Regions from separate parts of the Burkholderia theae genome, predicted to be linked through region 1. Evidence: riboswitches for the same ligand, from Rfam matches in the RefSeq annotation. Region 1 holds a riboswitch; the other holds the start of a gene.
The links. Region 1 has a riboswitch for manganese ahead of ACN22W_RS28205 (sodium:calcium antiporter). Riboswitches for the same ligand answer to the same signal wherever they lie in the genome.
Positions count from the first base shown of each region.

Region 1 (7,426 bases):
GAACGTCGTCGATGCGGCGATCAAGCGCCTGCGCGCGAAGATCGACAACGCGTACGAGAAGAAGCTGATCCACACGATCCGCGGCATGGGCTACGTGCTCGAGGATCGTTCGTGACCGCCGGCCCGGCTTCGTATTCGCTGCTGCGGCGCCTGACGCTCGCGTTCGCCGTCGTCGCCGCGCTCGTGTTCGCGCTGACCGGCGCGTATCTGTATCGCTCGCTGTCCGCCGAGCTGAAGCGACGTGACGACATCGAGATCTCCGGCAAGCTCAACCAGTTCCTGCAGCTTGCACACGCGAGCGGCTCGACGGCCGCGCTGCGCGCCGATCCGGCCGTATTCCACGAGGTGCTGCTGTCGCATCCGGGTGTCTATCTCGGCATCTACGACGGGCAGAACCGCGCGCTCGTCGAGCACTCCGACGAAGCCGGCAACACGCTCGCGTCGGTGATCGCGGCGCCGCATCCGGCCGCCGGAACCGGTGGCGCCGGCGTCCCGTTCACGTGCTCGCCACCCGGCATCGGCACGTCGCGCTGCGTGTATGCGCGGGAAACGCTGCCGTCGGGCGAGGCCATCCAGGTCGCGCTCGCGCGCACCGCGACCGATCGCCAGTCGCTGCTGGAAAGCTATCGCGTCGACATCTGGCTCGCGGCGGCCGCCGGTGCGCTGCTGGTCGGCGCACTCGGTTATGCGGTCGCCGCGCGCGGCCTGCGCCCGGTCGAGAGCCTCGGCCGGCAGACGTCGCGCATCGAGGCGCACAACCTGAACGCACGCCTCGACGCGCGCGGCGGCCCGGTCGAGCTGCGCGAGCTCGCGACGTCGGTCAACCGGATGCTCGACCGTCTCGAACGCGCGTTCGTGCGGCTGTCACAGTTCTCGTCCGATCTCGCGCACGACATGCGCACGCCGCTCGCCAACGTGATCAGCTCGTCGCAGGTCACACTGTCGCGCGCCCGCACGACCGAAGAATACGAAGCGCTGATCGACTCGAACATCGAGGAATGCGAACGGCTGCAGCGGATGATCGAGAACATGCTGTTTCTCGCGCGCACCGACAATGCAAGGCAGCACCTGAAGACCGCCGAGCTCGACGCGGGCAGCGAGCTGCGCCGGCTCGCGTCGTATTTCCAGGCGCTGGCCGACGAGGCCGGCGTGCGCATCGACGTGCACGGCCACGCGCCCGTCGTTGCGGACGCAACGTTGTTCCGGCGCGCGGTCAGCAATCTCGCGTCGAATGCGCTCGAACACGCGGACGCCGCGTCGACGATCGAGCTGGCCGTTTCCGCGCAAGCCGGTTATGCGGTCGTCGAGGTCACGAATCGCGGCGCCGCGATTCCGCCCGAACAGGTCGACCGGATCTTCGAGCGTTTCTACCGGATCGATTCGTCGCGGCACGGCGCGGCGCGGAACGCGGGGCTCGGGCTCGCGATCGTCAAGTCGATCATGGAACTGCATCGCGGCAAGGTCGAGGTCGCGAGCCGCGACGGACGCACGACGTTCGCGCTCTATTTTCCGAGCGCCACGGAGGGTTGACGCGCCCGGCGATGCGTTCGTGACACGCACATGACACCGCCACGCGGGCGCGATTGCTTCCCGCTACGACGCGAGCACCCGCCACGCGCACCGCGTTCCTCACCCGCCGAAACGATATCGCTACGCAAGCTTGCCGAAAGCAATCGGCTCGGCTAGACTGGCGCTCGTCTTTGGGGAGTAGCCTGCTTTCCGTCCCCCGGAAAGCGAACGCGTCAACACACTCGGCTTCCAGCCGTGGCGCGTTCGGCCGAATCGGTCTGGCGAGACCATGGGCGCATCGCGTCGTTCCTGGTCGGACGTCGGCGGATGCGCCATGGTTCGTCAGCGTCCGACCACGGAGTCCCCATGTTCCCCGCAGCCTTCTCCCTACGCGCCACCGCCATCGACGCACCTGTCCGCGGAGGTGCCGCATGACCTTCATGTTCCTCGAACTGGCGTTCATGCTGGTCGTCATCCTCGTGGCCGCCGAAGTCTTCACCAATGCGCTCGAACATCTCGGCGAACGCCTGAAGATTTCCGAAGGCGTCACCGGTTCGCTGTTCGCGGCCGTCGGCACCGCGCTGCCCGAAACCATGGTGCCGCTGCTCGCGCTGGCCGGCGGCACGGCGAACCAGGCGGTGAACGAGGAGATCGGCGTCGGCGCGATTCTCGGTGCGCCGCTGATGCTCGCGACGCTCACCACGTTCCTGATGACGCTCGCCGTGATCCGCTCGCGCGGGCTGCGTGGCACGATCGCGCCCGAACGCACGGGGTTCGTGCGCGACATGAACTACTTCCTCGCGGCGTTCTCGCTGGCGACCGCGGCGATGTTCGTGCCGCATCACAACTGGGCCGTCCGCGCGCTGCTTGCCGCGCTGCTGGTCGGCATCTACGTGCTGTACGTCGTGATGACGTTCCGCGCGTCGAACCAGCTCGTCGATGCCGGGCACGGCACCGAGGCGCCGCATACGATGCTGCTGTCGCGCACGGGCCTGCCGACCAACCTGGCGACGATCGCGCTGCAGCTGGCTCTCGGCCTTGCGCTGCTGGTGGGCGGTGCGAAGGGCTTCATTCACGGCGTGGAAGGCGTGTCGCAGGTGCTCGGCGTATCGGCGCTGCTGCTGTCGCTGATCATCGTGCCGATCGCGACGGAATTGCCGGAGAAGGTCAACAGCGTGCTGTGGATCCGCCGCAAGAAGGACACGCTCGCGTTCGGCAACATCACCGGTGCGATGGTGTTCCAGGGCACACTGCTGCCGGCGATCGGCATCATGCTGACGCCGTGGGAGCCGCGCCCCGAAGTGCTGACCGGCGTGATCATCACGCTCGCGGCGGCGGCCTGGCTGCGCATCAATGCCCGCACGCGCGGGCTCGCGATCTGGGCGCTGCTGGCGAACGGCGCGGGGTATGCGGGGTATCTGGTGCTGACGTTGGCTCGCTGAGCGCCTGAATCGGACGCGTTGCCCGACGCGCACGCACGCACGCGCGCGCGGATGCGGACGCGGCATCGACCGCCGCGTCCGCGCGCTGCGCTTCACCGCGTTGACGCGGGCATCGGCAACGCCCGCATCCGCACGATCAGGACGCTTTCACCAGCTTGACGATCGTCAGCGTGCCGTTGACGTTCTCGACGCGAACCTTGACCTTCTCGCCCGCATGAACCTGCGCGAGCATGGCCGCGTCCTTCGCCTTGAACGCCATCGTCATCGGCGGCATCCCGACGTTCTCGAGCGCGCCGTGCTTCAGCGTGACCATGCCGGTCGCGGCATCGACCTTCTTCACTTCGGCGTCGGTGAGCGCGGCGTGCGACGCGGCCGAGCCGTCGGACGACATCTTCATGCCGGACATGTCCATGCCCGACATGTCGCCGGACGCAAAGGCGGGTGCCGCAAAAGCGCCGATCGCGAGAACGGCGGTGGCGGTGGCAATCGATTTCATCTTCTTCATCGAGATTCTCCAGTTTGGATGGATGGCACGTTCATGCCGGAAGGAACTGCGGTGGAATGCCGTTCATCGCTCGCGCTTCGCACACGACGGCGCTGAAGCAGAAGCCATGCGGCGGGAATGACGAACATCGACAGCAGCGGCGCGGTGACCATGCCGCCGACCATCGGTGCGGCGATGCGCTGCATGACTTCGGAACCGGCGCCGTGCCCGACCATGATCGGCACGAGGCCCGCGAGCACGACGGCGACCGTCATCGCCTTGGGCCGCACACGCAGCACCGCACCCTCGCGGATCGCGTCGAGTAGCAGCGCGTCGGTCAATTGCTCGCCGGCGTCGAGCCGGCGCTTCAGCGCGCCCTTCAGGTACAGCAGCATCACGACGCCGAATTCGGCGGCCACGCCGGCCAGCGCGATGAACCCGACCGACGTCGCGACGGACACCGCATGGCCGAGCCCCCACACGAGCCAGAAGCCGCCGACCAGCGCGAACGGCACCGTCGACATCAGCAGCAGCGCATCGGCCGCCGAGTCGAACGTGAGGAACAGCAGCACGAAGATCACGACGAGCGTCACCGGCACGACGGTGCGCAGCGTTGCCGCCGCGCGTTCGAGATACTCGAACTGCCCCGACCACGCGATCGAATAACCGGGCGGCAACACGACCTGCCGCGCGACGGCCTGCTGCATCGCACGGACCGCCGTGCGCAGATCGGTGCCACGGATGTCGACGTACACGTAGCCGGACAGCCGCGCGTTCTCGCTGCGAATCATCGGCGGACCGTCGGCGATCGCGATGCGCGCGACGTCGCCGAGGCGGATCTGCGCGCCGCGCGCGGTGACGACCGGCAATTGCCGCAGGTTCTCGATCGAATCGCGGATCTCGCGCGGGTAGCGGATGTTGATCGGGAAGCGCTCGCGCCCCGCGATCACCTCGCCGACATCCTCGCCGCCCACCGCCGACGACACGACCGACTGGATATCGGCGACCGACAGCCCGTAGCGCGCGGCCGCGAGCCGGTCGATGTCGACGTCGATGTACCGGCCGCCGTTCAGCCGTTCCGCGAGCGCGGACGTGACGCCCGGCACGTGCTTCACCGCCGCCTCGACCTGCGTCGCGATCGCGTCGATCCCCGTGAGATCCGGCCCGGAGATCTTCACGCCGACCGGCGTCTTGATGCCGGTGGACAGCATGTCGAGCCGGTTGCGGATCGGCGGCACCCACACGTTCGACAGGCCCGGAACCTTCACCGTGCGATCGAGTTCGTCGACGAGCTTCTCCGGCGTCATGCCGGGCCGCCACGCGCTGCGCGGCTTGAAGCGGATCGTCGTCTCGAACATCTCGAGCGGCGCGGGATCGGTCGCGGTATCCGCGCGCCCCGATTTGCCGAACACGGTATCGACCTCGGGCACGGTCTTGATCAGCCGGTCGGTCTGCTGCAGCAGTTCGCTCGCCTTGTCGGCCGAGATGCCCGGCAGTGCGGTCGGCATGTACAGCAGGTCGCCTTCGTCGAGCGGCGGCATGAATTCGCCGCCGAGTCGCGACAGCGGCACGGCCGTCAGCACGAGCGCGACGACCGCGATGCCGATCGCGAACCACGGGCGCCGGAGTGTCGCTTCGAGCAGCGGCCGGTACAGGCGGATCAGCACGCGGTTGATCGGATTCGCGTGCTCGTGCGGAATGCGGCCGCGCACGAGATAGCCCATCAGCACCGGCACCAGCGTCACCGACAGCCCGGCGGCGGCGGCGATCGTGTAGGTCTTGGTGAACGCGAGCGGCGCGAACAGCTTGCCCTCCTGCCCTTCCAGCGAAAACACCGGAATGAACGACAGCGTGATGATCAGCAGCGAGAAAAACAGCGCCGGCCCGACTTCCGCTGCCGAAGTCGCGACGATGTCCCAGCGCCGCGCGGCCGTCAGCGGCTCGCCGGGATGCGCGTGGTCGTACGCTTCCAGATGCTTGTGCGCGTTCTCGATCATCACGATCGCCGCATCGATCATCGCGCCGATCGCGATCGCGATCCCGCCGAGCGACATCAGGTTCGCGTTCACGCCCTGGTAGCGCATCACGATGAACGCGGCCAGCACGCCGAGCGGCAGCGACAGGATCGCGACGAACGCGCTGCGCAGATGGAACAGGAACACCGCGCAGACGATGCCGACGATCACGAATTCCTCGATCAGCTTGTCCGTCAGGTTGTCCACCGCGCGCTCGATCAGTTGCGAGCGATCGTAGGTCGTGACGATCTCGACGCCGGGCGGCAGCGAACGCTTCAGGTCGGCGAGCTTCGCCTTCACCGCGTCGATCGTCGTGAGCGCGTTCTTGCCCGAACGCATCACGACGACACCGCCCGTCACCTCGCCCTGCCCGTTCAGCTCCGCGATCCCGCGCCGCATCGCCGGGCCGACCTGGATGCGCGCGACGTCGCCGAGCAGCACCGGCGTGCCCGCGTCGTCGGTGCGCAGCACGACATGCCGGAAGTCGTCGAGCGTGCGCAGGTAGCCGGTCGAACGCACCATGTACTCCGACTCGGCCAGCTCGACGACCGAGCCGCCGGAAGCCTGGTTGGCCTTGCCGAGCGCATCCGCGACCGCCGCCTGCGTGATGCCGTACGCGCGCAGCTTGTCCGGATCGAGCACGACCTGGTACTGGCGCACCATGCCGCCGATGCTCGCGACCTCCGACACGTCCGGCACCGCCTTCAGCTCGAACTTCAGGAACCAGTCGTTGAGCGCGCGCAGTTGCCCGAGGTCGTGGTGGCCGCTGCGATCGACGAGCGCGTACTCGTACACCCAGCCGACGCCGGTCGCATCCGGCCCGAGCGACACGGTCGCGCCCGCCGGCAGCCGGCTCTGCACCTGGCTCAGGTATTCGAGCACACGCGAGCGCGCCCAGTACGGATCGGTGTGATCGTCGAACAGCACGTAGACGAACGCGTCGCCGAACGACGAATACGCGCGGACGGTTTTCGCGCCCGGCACGCCGAGCAGCGTCGTCGTCAACGGATAGGTCACCTGATCCTCGACGACCTGCGGCGCCTTGCCCGGATACGACGCCTTCACGATCACCTGCGTGTCCGACAGGTCGGGCAACGCGTCGAGCGGCGTCTGCCGCAGCGAATGAACGCCCCATGCGGCAACCAGCACCGTGGCAAGCAGCACCAGGAAGCGGTGGTGGATGGACCAGCGAATGATGCGCGCGATCATCGTTCGCCTCCCTGCGGATCGACCTTCGTCAGCCGGTAGCCGTCGCCGTTCTGCGTGAACGCGAAGCGCACCGTTTGCCCCGGCTTCACGTCCGGGAACGCGTGCGCCGACGGCTTGCCGAACGCCATCGTCATCGGGCCCCAGCCGAGCGCCGGAACCGGCTGATGCGAGAACGTGATGTCGTCGGCCGTGACCTTCTCGACCTTGCCGGTGGTTTCGTAGATCGGCGCCGCCGCGGCCACGGACGATGCCGACGATGCGGCCGCGCTGGCCCCGGCCGCGCGTTCCAGCCGCGGCAGCACGCTTTTCAGGCTGGCCTCGGAATCGATCAGGAACTGCCCCGATGCGACGACCGTATCGCCTTCGTTCAACCCGTCGAGCACTTCCGTGTCGCCGCCGACGTCGTTGCCCACCGTCACCGACACCGGCTGAAGCCGGCCGTCGCCGTTCTTCACGATGACGATCGAGCGCTTGCCGGTCGCGATCACCGCTTCGGACGGCACGAGCAGGCGCGACACGGTCTGCCGCGCGGCGACCCGCACGCGCATCAGCATGCCGGGCGTGAGCTTCAGCGCGGCATTGTCGATCTCCACGCGTGCCTGCAGCGTGCGGCTGCTCGTGCTGATGCCCGGCAGCACTTCGCGGATGCGCCCGCTGAAGTGCTGGGCCGGATCGCCCGCGAACGCCGCATCGACCGACATCCCCGGCTGCACGTTCAGCGCGAGCGCTTCCGGCACCTCGACGATGAGCCACAGCGTCGACAGCCC
Region 1 is NZ_CP183462.1:2,378,516-2,385,941, forward strand. Features, by position in the region: gene ACN22W_RS28195 (heavy metal response regulator transcription factor) at 1-115, shown strand, start outside; gene ACN22W_RS28200 (heavy metal sensor histidine kinase) at 112-1,530, shown strand; yybP-ykoY riboswitch at 1,691-1,828, shown strand; gene ACN22W_RS28205 (sodium:calcium antiporter) at 1,941-2,951, shown strand; gene ACN22W_RS28210 (copper-binding protein) at 3,088-3,456, opposite strand; gene ACN22W_RS28215 (efflux RND transporter permease subunit) at 3,453-6,659, opposite strand; gene ACN22W_RS28220 (efflux RND transporter periplasmic adaptor subunit) at 6,656-7,426, opposite strand, start outside.

Region 2 (7,426 bases), on a different replicon from region 1:
GCGTGCGCCCGGCGCGAACGCGTGCAGCGCGATCGTCGCCTGCCCGCGCGTGCCGTCGCGGCTTGCCGCTCCGTGCGCCGCCGCACCGGTCGCGCTCGCGACTGTTGCGAGGTTCGCCGGCAACCACGCGATGGCGGCTTCGGCCGCCACGAACGCCCGCGCAATCGCATCCGGCCATGCCGCACACCGTGCGTCGCGGCCGCTCGCGAAGCGCCGTCCCGCCCCCGCGCGGACGGCGTCATCCATGCCGTCGCCCGCGCGGCGTCGATCGTTTTCTTCTGTTCGCCTTACCTTGATGCAGGACCATTCGTCATGACGCAAACCGCTTTTCGTTCCCAACTGCTGACCTTCAACGGCGACCCGGCACAATCGAGCCAGGCCGCGAACTACGAGACCGACGGTCTCCTGATTGTCGACGACGGCAAGGTCGTCGCGGCCGGCCCGTATGCGCAGCTCGCCGCGACGCTCGCGCGCGACGCGATCGTCCATGACCTGCGCGACAAGCTGATCGTGCCCGGCTTCATCGACACGCACATCCACTATCCGCAGACGGACATGATCGCGTCGCCGGCGCCGGGCCTGCTGCCGTGGCTGGACAAGTACACGTTCCCGACCGAGCGCCAGTTCGGCGATCCCGAGCATGCGCGCGAAGTCGCCGACTTCTTCGTCGACGAACTGCTCGCCTGCGGCACGACGAGCGCGCTCGTCTACTGCACAGTGCACAAGCAGTCGGCCGACGCGCTGTTCGCGGCGAGCGACGCGCGCGACCTGCGGATGATCGCGGGCAAGGTGCTGATGGACCGCAACTGCCCCGAATTCCTGCGCGACACCGCGCAATCGGGTTATGACGACAGCGCCGAGCTGATCGACCGCTGGCACGGCAAGGGCCGCCAGATGTACGCGTTGACGCCGCGCTTCGCGCCGACGTCGACCGAGGCGCAGCTCGAGGCGTGCGGCGAACTCGCGCGCCGCCATCCGGACGTGTTCGTGCAGAGCCACGTCGCGGAAAACGTCGACGAGGTGAAATGGGTGGCCGAGCTGTTCCCCGGCCATCGCAGCTATCTCGATATCTACGACCGCTACGGGCTGCTGCGTCCGCGCGCCGTGTACGGCCACTGCATCCACCTCGACAACGAAGACCGCCGCCGGATGGCCGAGACGCGCACCGTCGTCGCGCACTGCCCGACGTCGAACTTCTTCCTCGGCAGCGGGCTGTTCGATTTCGACAAGGCCGGCGAATATGACGTGCCCGTCACGCTCGCCACCGACGTCGGCGGCGGCACGTCGTTCTCGATGCTGCAGACGATGAACGAGGCGCACAAGGTCGCGCGGCTGTCGGGCCACCACCTGACCGCCACGCGGATGTTCTGGCTCGCGACGGCCGGCGCCGCGCAGGCACTCGACCTCGCCGACACGGTCGGCACGCTCGCGCCGCGCACCGAGGCCGACTTCGTCGTGCTCGATCCGCAGGCCACGCCGCTGCTCGCGCGCCGCACGAAACGCGCGGATTCGCTCGAGGAACTGCTGTTCGCGTTCGCGCTGCTCGGCGACGACCGCGCGGTGTACCGCACCTACGCGGCCGGCGAGCTCGTCCACAAGCGCGGCGCCGCACGCCGCGCCGCCGCGTAACACGTCACTGCGCGCCGGGGCGCACGTCCCGGCAGGCGCGGCGGCATATCCGTCACCGCGCATGCCGGGCATGCGCGCAGCCTGCCACGCGCCGATCGCGCCCCGACGCTTCGCGCGGCGCTACCCGGCACGCTTTCGCGCGCATCGCGCACCGTGCTAGAATTCGCCCCTCATTGGGGAGTAGCCGCTCCGCTCGATGTCCCGCGCCCCCGGCGCGCATCGTGACGGAGGCGTCCGTCAACAGACTTGGCCATTTGGCCATGGCGGGCGCAGCCACCTTGGCCTGGCGAGACCGATGGTTCATAGCGCGCCGCATCAGGGCCCGGCGCGCCGTGGATCGTCGCTCGCACGCACAACATCGGCCCGCGGAACCCCATACGTGTCCCAAGCCTTCCTGATCTCCACCGGCGCCGTCGCCCTCGCTGAAATCGGCGACAAGACCCAACTGCTTTCCCTCGTACTGGCCGCGCGCTATCGCAAGCCGGTGCCGATCATTCTCGGCGTGCTCGTCGCGACGCTCGTCAACCACGGTTTCGCCGGCGCGCTCGGCGAATGGCTCGGCGTGCTCGTCACGCCGTCGATCATGCGCTGGGCGCTCGCGTTCTCGTTCATCGCGATGGGGTTGTGGATCCTCGTGCCGGACAAGCTCGATGCCGACGAAGCGAATGCCAACCGTTCGCGGCTCGGCGTGTTCGGCGCGACCCTCGTGGCGTTCTTCCTCGCGGAAATGGGCGACAAGACGCAGATCGCGACCGTCGCACTTGCCGCGCGCTTCCAGGACTACATCGGGGTCGTGGCCGGTACGACGTTCGGGATGATGCTCGCGAACGTGCCCGCGATCCTGCTCGGCGACCGCTTCGCGCACCGTCTGCCGACGAAGCTCGTGCACGGGACCGCGGCCGTGCTGTTCGTCGTGCTCGGCGCACTGGCGCTGCTGGGCATCGGGGCCTGACGAACGGAGGTGGCCGGCGCGGCCGGGCGGCCGCGCCGAGGCAAACGCCGCGTTACTTCGCGACGGCCGCGCCCGAAGCCGGCGCAGCCGGCACCGCGCGCTCGTTGGCGGCCGGCGCCGCCGGCCCGCCGTGCTTGTCGACCGGCAGCCGGACCGAGCGGACCGCGCCGTTCGACAACGGGAAATCGGCGAGCGCGCTGCGCGCGAGGAACGGCATCGCGTACAGCAGCGTGCCGTTGTCGCCGGTCGTGCGCGCGGTCACGTTGTAGACCTCCTTGCCCGTCGCGCGCTCGGTGATGCGGATGCCGAGCGTGTAATCGAACACCTGGTACGTCTGCGCGACATAGCCGGCCGGCATCGGCCCCCAGGGCCCCCACGGGCCCCACGGCCCGCGCCCCCAGTACGGCCCGGGCGCGAACCACGGGTCGTAATAGACCGGCTGCGGCACCGTCACGAGATCGCTGCCGACCGCATAGGTCAGCCCGACCAGATACCGCGCCTGCGCCTGCGGCACCTGCCGGAACGCGTACGCGGACAGTTCGTTCCCGACGATCGGCTCGTAGGTCGACTGCTCGATGCTGTTCTTCTGCGCATCGGTGCGCGTGAACGCATAGGTGCGTGTCGCGTCGCTGCCGCTCCAGTCGGAGAAGGCCGTGACCTGGGTCGTCACGTAGCTGGTGCAGCCCGTCAGCAGCGCCACGCACAGCGCCGCCGCCCAGCCCGCACCGCGAAAAATCCATTCGCGTTTCATGTTGATCCTCGTCGATCCGTCACCCGTTGGTCGCACCGCGCGAACCGGACGGGATGCCGATAATACGCGGACTCCCGGAACCGGTAAAAAGTTCGCCCGGCACGCAGCCGCAAGCCTTTGTACAATGGCCCGGTTCGCCCGGCCCGTGCCGCGGGCCCGTCCCCCACTCCACCGATCTCGACGACCATGTCCGACAACGCTTCCTCCACCGTGATCCGCCGCGCCGACTACACGCCGCCGGCCTTCCTCATCGACTCCGTCGCGCTCGAATTCGATCTCGCGCCGGCCCGCACGATCGTCAGGAATACGATGCGCGTGCGCCGCAACCCGGACGCCGCGCCCGCGCCGCACCTGGAGCTGTTGGGCGAAGCGCTCGAATTCGTCGGCGCATGGCTGGATGGCGCGCCGCATGGCGCCGTGCGCGCGCACGAGCACGGGCTGACCGTCGAGAACGTCCCCGAAGCATTCGAACTGACGCTCGAAAGCGCCTGCGCGCCCGACCAGAATACGACGCTGTCGGGCCTCTACGTGTCGAGCGGCAACTTCTTCACGCAGTGCGAAGCCGAAGGCTTCCGCCGCATCACCTACTTCCTCGACCGCCCCGACGTGATGGCGTCCTACACGGTGACGCTGCGCGCCGACAAGGCCGCGTACCCGGTGCTGCTGTCGAACGGCAACCTCGTCGATTCGGGCGACCTGCCCGACGGCCGCCACTTCGCGAAATGGGAAGACCCGTTCCGCAAGCCGAGCTACCTGTTCGCGCTCGTCGCGGGCAAGCTCGTCGCGATCGAGGAGAAGATCACGACCGGCTCGGGCAAGGAAAAGCTGCTGCAGGTGTGGGTCGAGCCGGCCGATCTCGACAAGACGCGTCACGCGATGGATTCGCTGATCCACTCGATCCGCTGGGACGAGAAACGCTTCGGCCTCGAGCTCGATCTCGACCGCTTCATGATCGTCGCGGTCGGCGACTTCAACATGGGCGCGATGGAGAACAAGGGGCTCAACATCTTCAACACGAAGTACGTGCTGGCGAACCCCGAGACCGCGACCGACACCGACTTCGCGAACATCGAATCGGTGGTCGGCCACGAGTACTTCCACAACTGGACGGGCAACCGCGTGACCTGCCGCGACTGGTTCCAGTTGAGCCTGAAGGAAGGCCTGACGGTGTTCCGCGACCAGGAATTCTCGGCCGACATGGCCGCGGGCGACGAGGTCGAATCGGCAGCCCGCGCGGTCAAGCGCATCGAGGACGTGCGCGTGCTGCGCCAGCTGCAGTTCGCCGAGGACGCGGGCCCGATGGCACACCCGGTGCGCCCGGAAAGCTACGTCGAGATCAACAACTTCTACACGATGACAGTCTACGAGAAAGGCTCGGAAGTCGTGCGGATGTACCAGACGCTGTTCGGCCGCGACGGCTTCCGCAAGGGGATGGACCTGTACTTCAAGCGCCACGACGGCCATGCGGTGACCTGCGACGACTTCCGTCACGCGATGGCCGACGCGAACGGCCGCGACCTCGCGCAGTTCGAGCGCTGGTACAGCCAGGCCGGCACGCCGCGCGTGACGGTGAAGACCGCGTACGACGCGGCCGCGCGCCGCTATACGGTCACGCTCGCGCAGGGCTACGGCGACGCGTCGCCGGCCGCGCGAGAAACGCAGCAGGGACCGCTGCTGATCCCGTTCGCGATCGGCCTGATCGGCCGCGACGGCCGCGATCTGCCGCTGCGTCTCGACGGCGAAGCCGCCGCGGCGGGCACGACGCGCGTGCTCGACTTCACCGATACCGAGCAGACCTTCACGTTCGTCGACGTGCCGGAACAACCGCTGCCGTCGCTGCTGCGCAACTTCTCGTCGCCGGTGATCGTCGAGTACGACTACAGCGACGACGATCTCGCGTTCCTGCTCGCGCACGACAGCGATCCGTTCAACCGCTGGGAGGCCGGCCAGCGCCTCGCGACGCGCGCGCTGCTGACGCTCGCCGCACGCGCCGCCGCGAACGAACCGCTCACGCTCGGCGCGAACTTCGTCGCCGCGTTCCGCCGCGTACTGACCGACGCGACGCTGTCGCCGGCGTTCCGCGAACTCGCGCTGACGCTGCCGTCGGAAACCTATCTCGCCGACCAGATGGCCGAGGCCGACCCGGCCGCCGTGCATCGCGCACGCCTGTTCGTGCGCCGCCAGCTCGCGACCGCGCTGCGCGCCGACTGGCTCGCCGCCTACGAACAGCACCAGACGCCCGGCGCCTACGAGCCGACGCCGGAGGCCTCCGGCCGCCGCGCGCTGAAGAACCTCGCGCTCGCGTATCTCGCCGAACTCGACGACCCGGCCGACGCCGTGCGCCTCGCAACCGCGCAGTACGACGCGGCGAACAACATGACCGATCGCGCGGCTGCGCTCGGCGCGCTGCTGTCCGCGGCGGCCGCGGGCGGGAACGGGTCGGCCGAGCATGCGCTCGACGACTTCTACCGTCGCTTCGAGAAGGAAGCGCTCGTGATCGACAAGTGGTTCGCGATGCAGGCTGCGCAACGCGGCACGCCCGCGCAGCCGACGCTCACGAAGGTTCGCAAGCTGCTCGCGCACCCCGCGTTCAACCTGAAGAACCCGAACCGCGCGCGCTCGCTGATCTTCAGCTTCTGCGCGGCCAACCCCGCGCAATTCCACGCGGCGGACGGCTCGGGTTACGCGTTCTGGGCCGAACAGGTGCTCGCGCTCGACGCGATCAACCCGCAGGTCGCGGCGCGCCTCGCCCGCTCGCTCGAACTGTGGCGCCGCTACACGCCTGCCCTGCGCGACCGGATGCGCGAAGCGCTCGAGCAGGTCGCCGCCGGTGCGAAATCGCGCGACGTGCGCGAGATCGTCGAGAAGGCGCTCGCATAACGCAATCGACCGCATCGCGTACGCGCGATACAGCCGGCGCCGCCTGTCGCGGCGCCGGCTTTTTTATTGCGCGAATGCAACTGGACCCGGGGCCGATCGCGGGGTCTGACCGCGCGTGGTGCCGCCGCGACCATGCGCATTCCGCCTGGCGCCGACGCCTGAAACCGGGCCGACTCGGCCGCCCGGCCATGTAACCGGACGAAAAAAGCCGGCGGCACGGAAAGCGCGGCGGGTAAAATTACGGCCATTCAAGGATTCTTTTGGCCTTTCGGAGCCTGTCATGTCCATTGCCCGCCGCACCACGCTGTCGAAATTCCTGATCGAACAGCAACGTGAGACCAACAACCTCCCCGCCGACCTGCGCCTGCTGATCGAAGTCGTCGCACGCGCGTGCAAGGCGATCAGCTACAACGTGTCGAAGGGCGCGCTCGGCGAAGCGCTCGGCACTGCCGGCACCGAGAACGTCCAGGGCGAAGTGCAGAAGAAGCTCGACATCCTGTCGAACGAGATCCTGCTCGACGCGAACGAATGGGGCGGCAACCTCGCCGCAATGGCGTCGGAAGAAATGGAAACGTTCTTCCCGATCCCCGCGAACTACCCGCGCGGCGAATACCTGCTCGTGTTCGACCCGCTCGATGGCTCGTCGAACATCGACGTGAACGTGTCGATCGGCACAATCTTCTCGGTGCTGCGCTGCCCGGACGGCAAGCAGGCCACCGAGGAATCGTTCCTGCAACCCGGCACGCAGCAGGTCGCGGCCGGCTACGCCGTCTACGGCCCGCAGACGGTATTCGTGCTGACGACCGGCAACGGCGTGAACTGCTTCACGCTCGACCGCGAAGTCGGCTCGTGGGTGCTCACGCAAAGCAACATGCAGATCCCGGCCGACACGCGCGAATACGCGATCAACGCATCGAACGCGCGCCACTGGTACGACCCGGTCAAGCGCTACGTCGACGAACTGAACGCCGGCAAGGACGGCCCGCGCGGCGACAACTTCAACATGCGCTGGATCGCGTCGATGGTCGCCGACGTGCACCGCATCCTGAACCGCGGCGGCATCTTCATGTACCCGGCCGACAAGCGCACGCCGGATCGCCCGGGCAAGCTGCGCCTGATGTACGAAGCGAACCCGATGTCGTTCATCGTCGAACAGGCAGGCGGCGCCGCGACGACCGGCACGCAGCGCATCATGGAAGTGCAGCCGACGGGCC
Region 2 is NZ_CP183461.1:1,088,393-1,095,818, reverse strand. Features, by position in the region: gene ACN22W_RS05140 (hypothetical protein) at 1-246, opposite strand, end outside; gene guaD (guanine deaminase) at 313-1,629, shown strand; yybP-ykoY riboswitch at 1,793-1,930, shown strand; gene ACN22W_RS05130 (TMEM165/GDT1 family protein) at 2,009-2,581, shown strand; gene ACN22W_RS05125 (DUF4136 domain-containing protein) at 2,634-3,332, opposite strand; gene pepN (aminopeptidase N) at 3,519-6,212, shown strand; gene ACN22W_RS05115 (class 1 fructose-bisphosphatase) at 6,493-7,426, shown strand, end outside.
Region 2: another riboswitch for manganese. It lies ahead of ACN22W_RS05130 (TMEM165/GDT1 family protein); the one in region 1 lies ahead of ACN22W_RS28205 (sodium:calcium antiporter).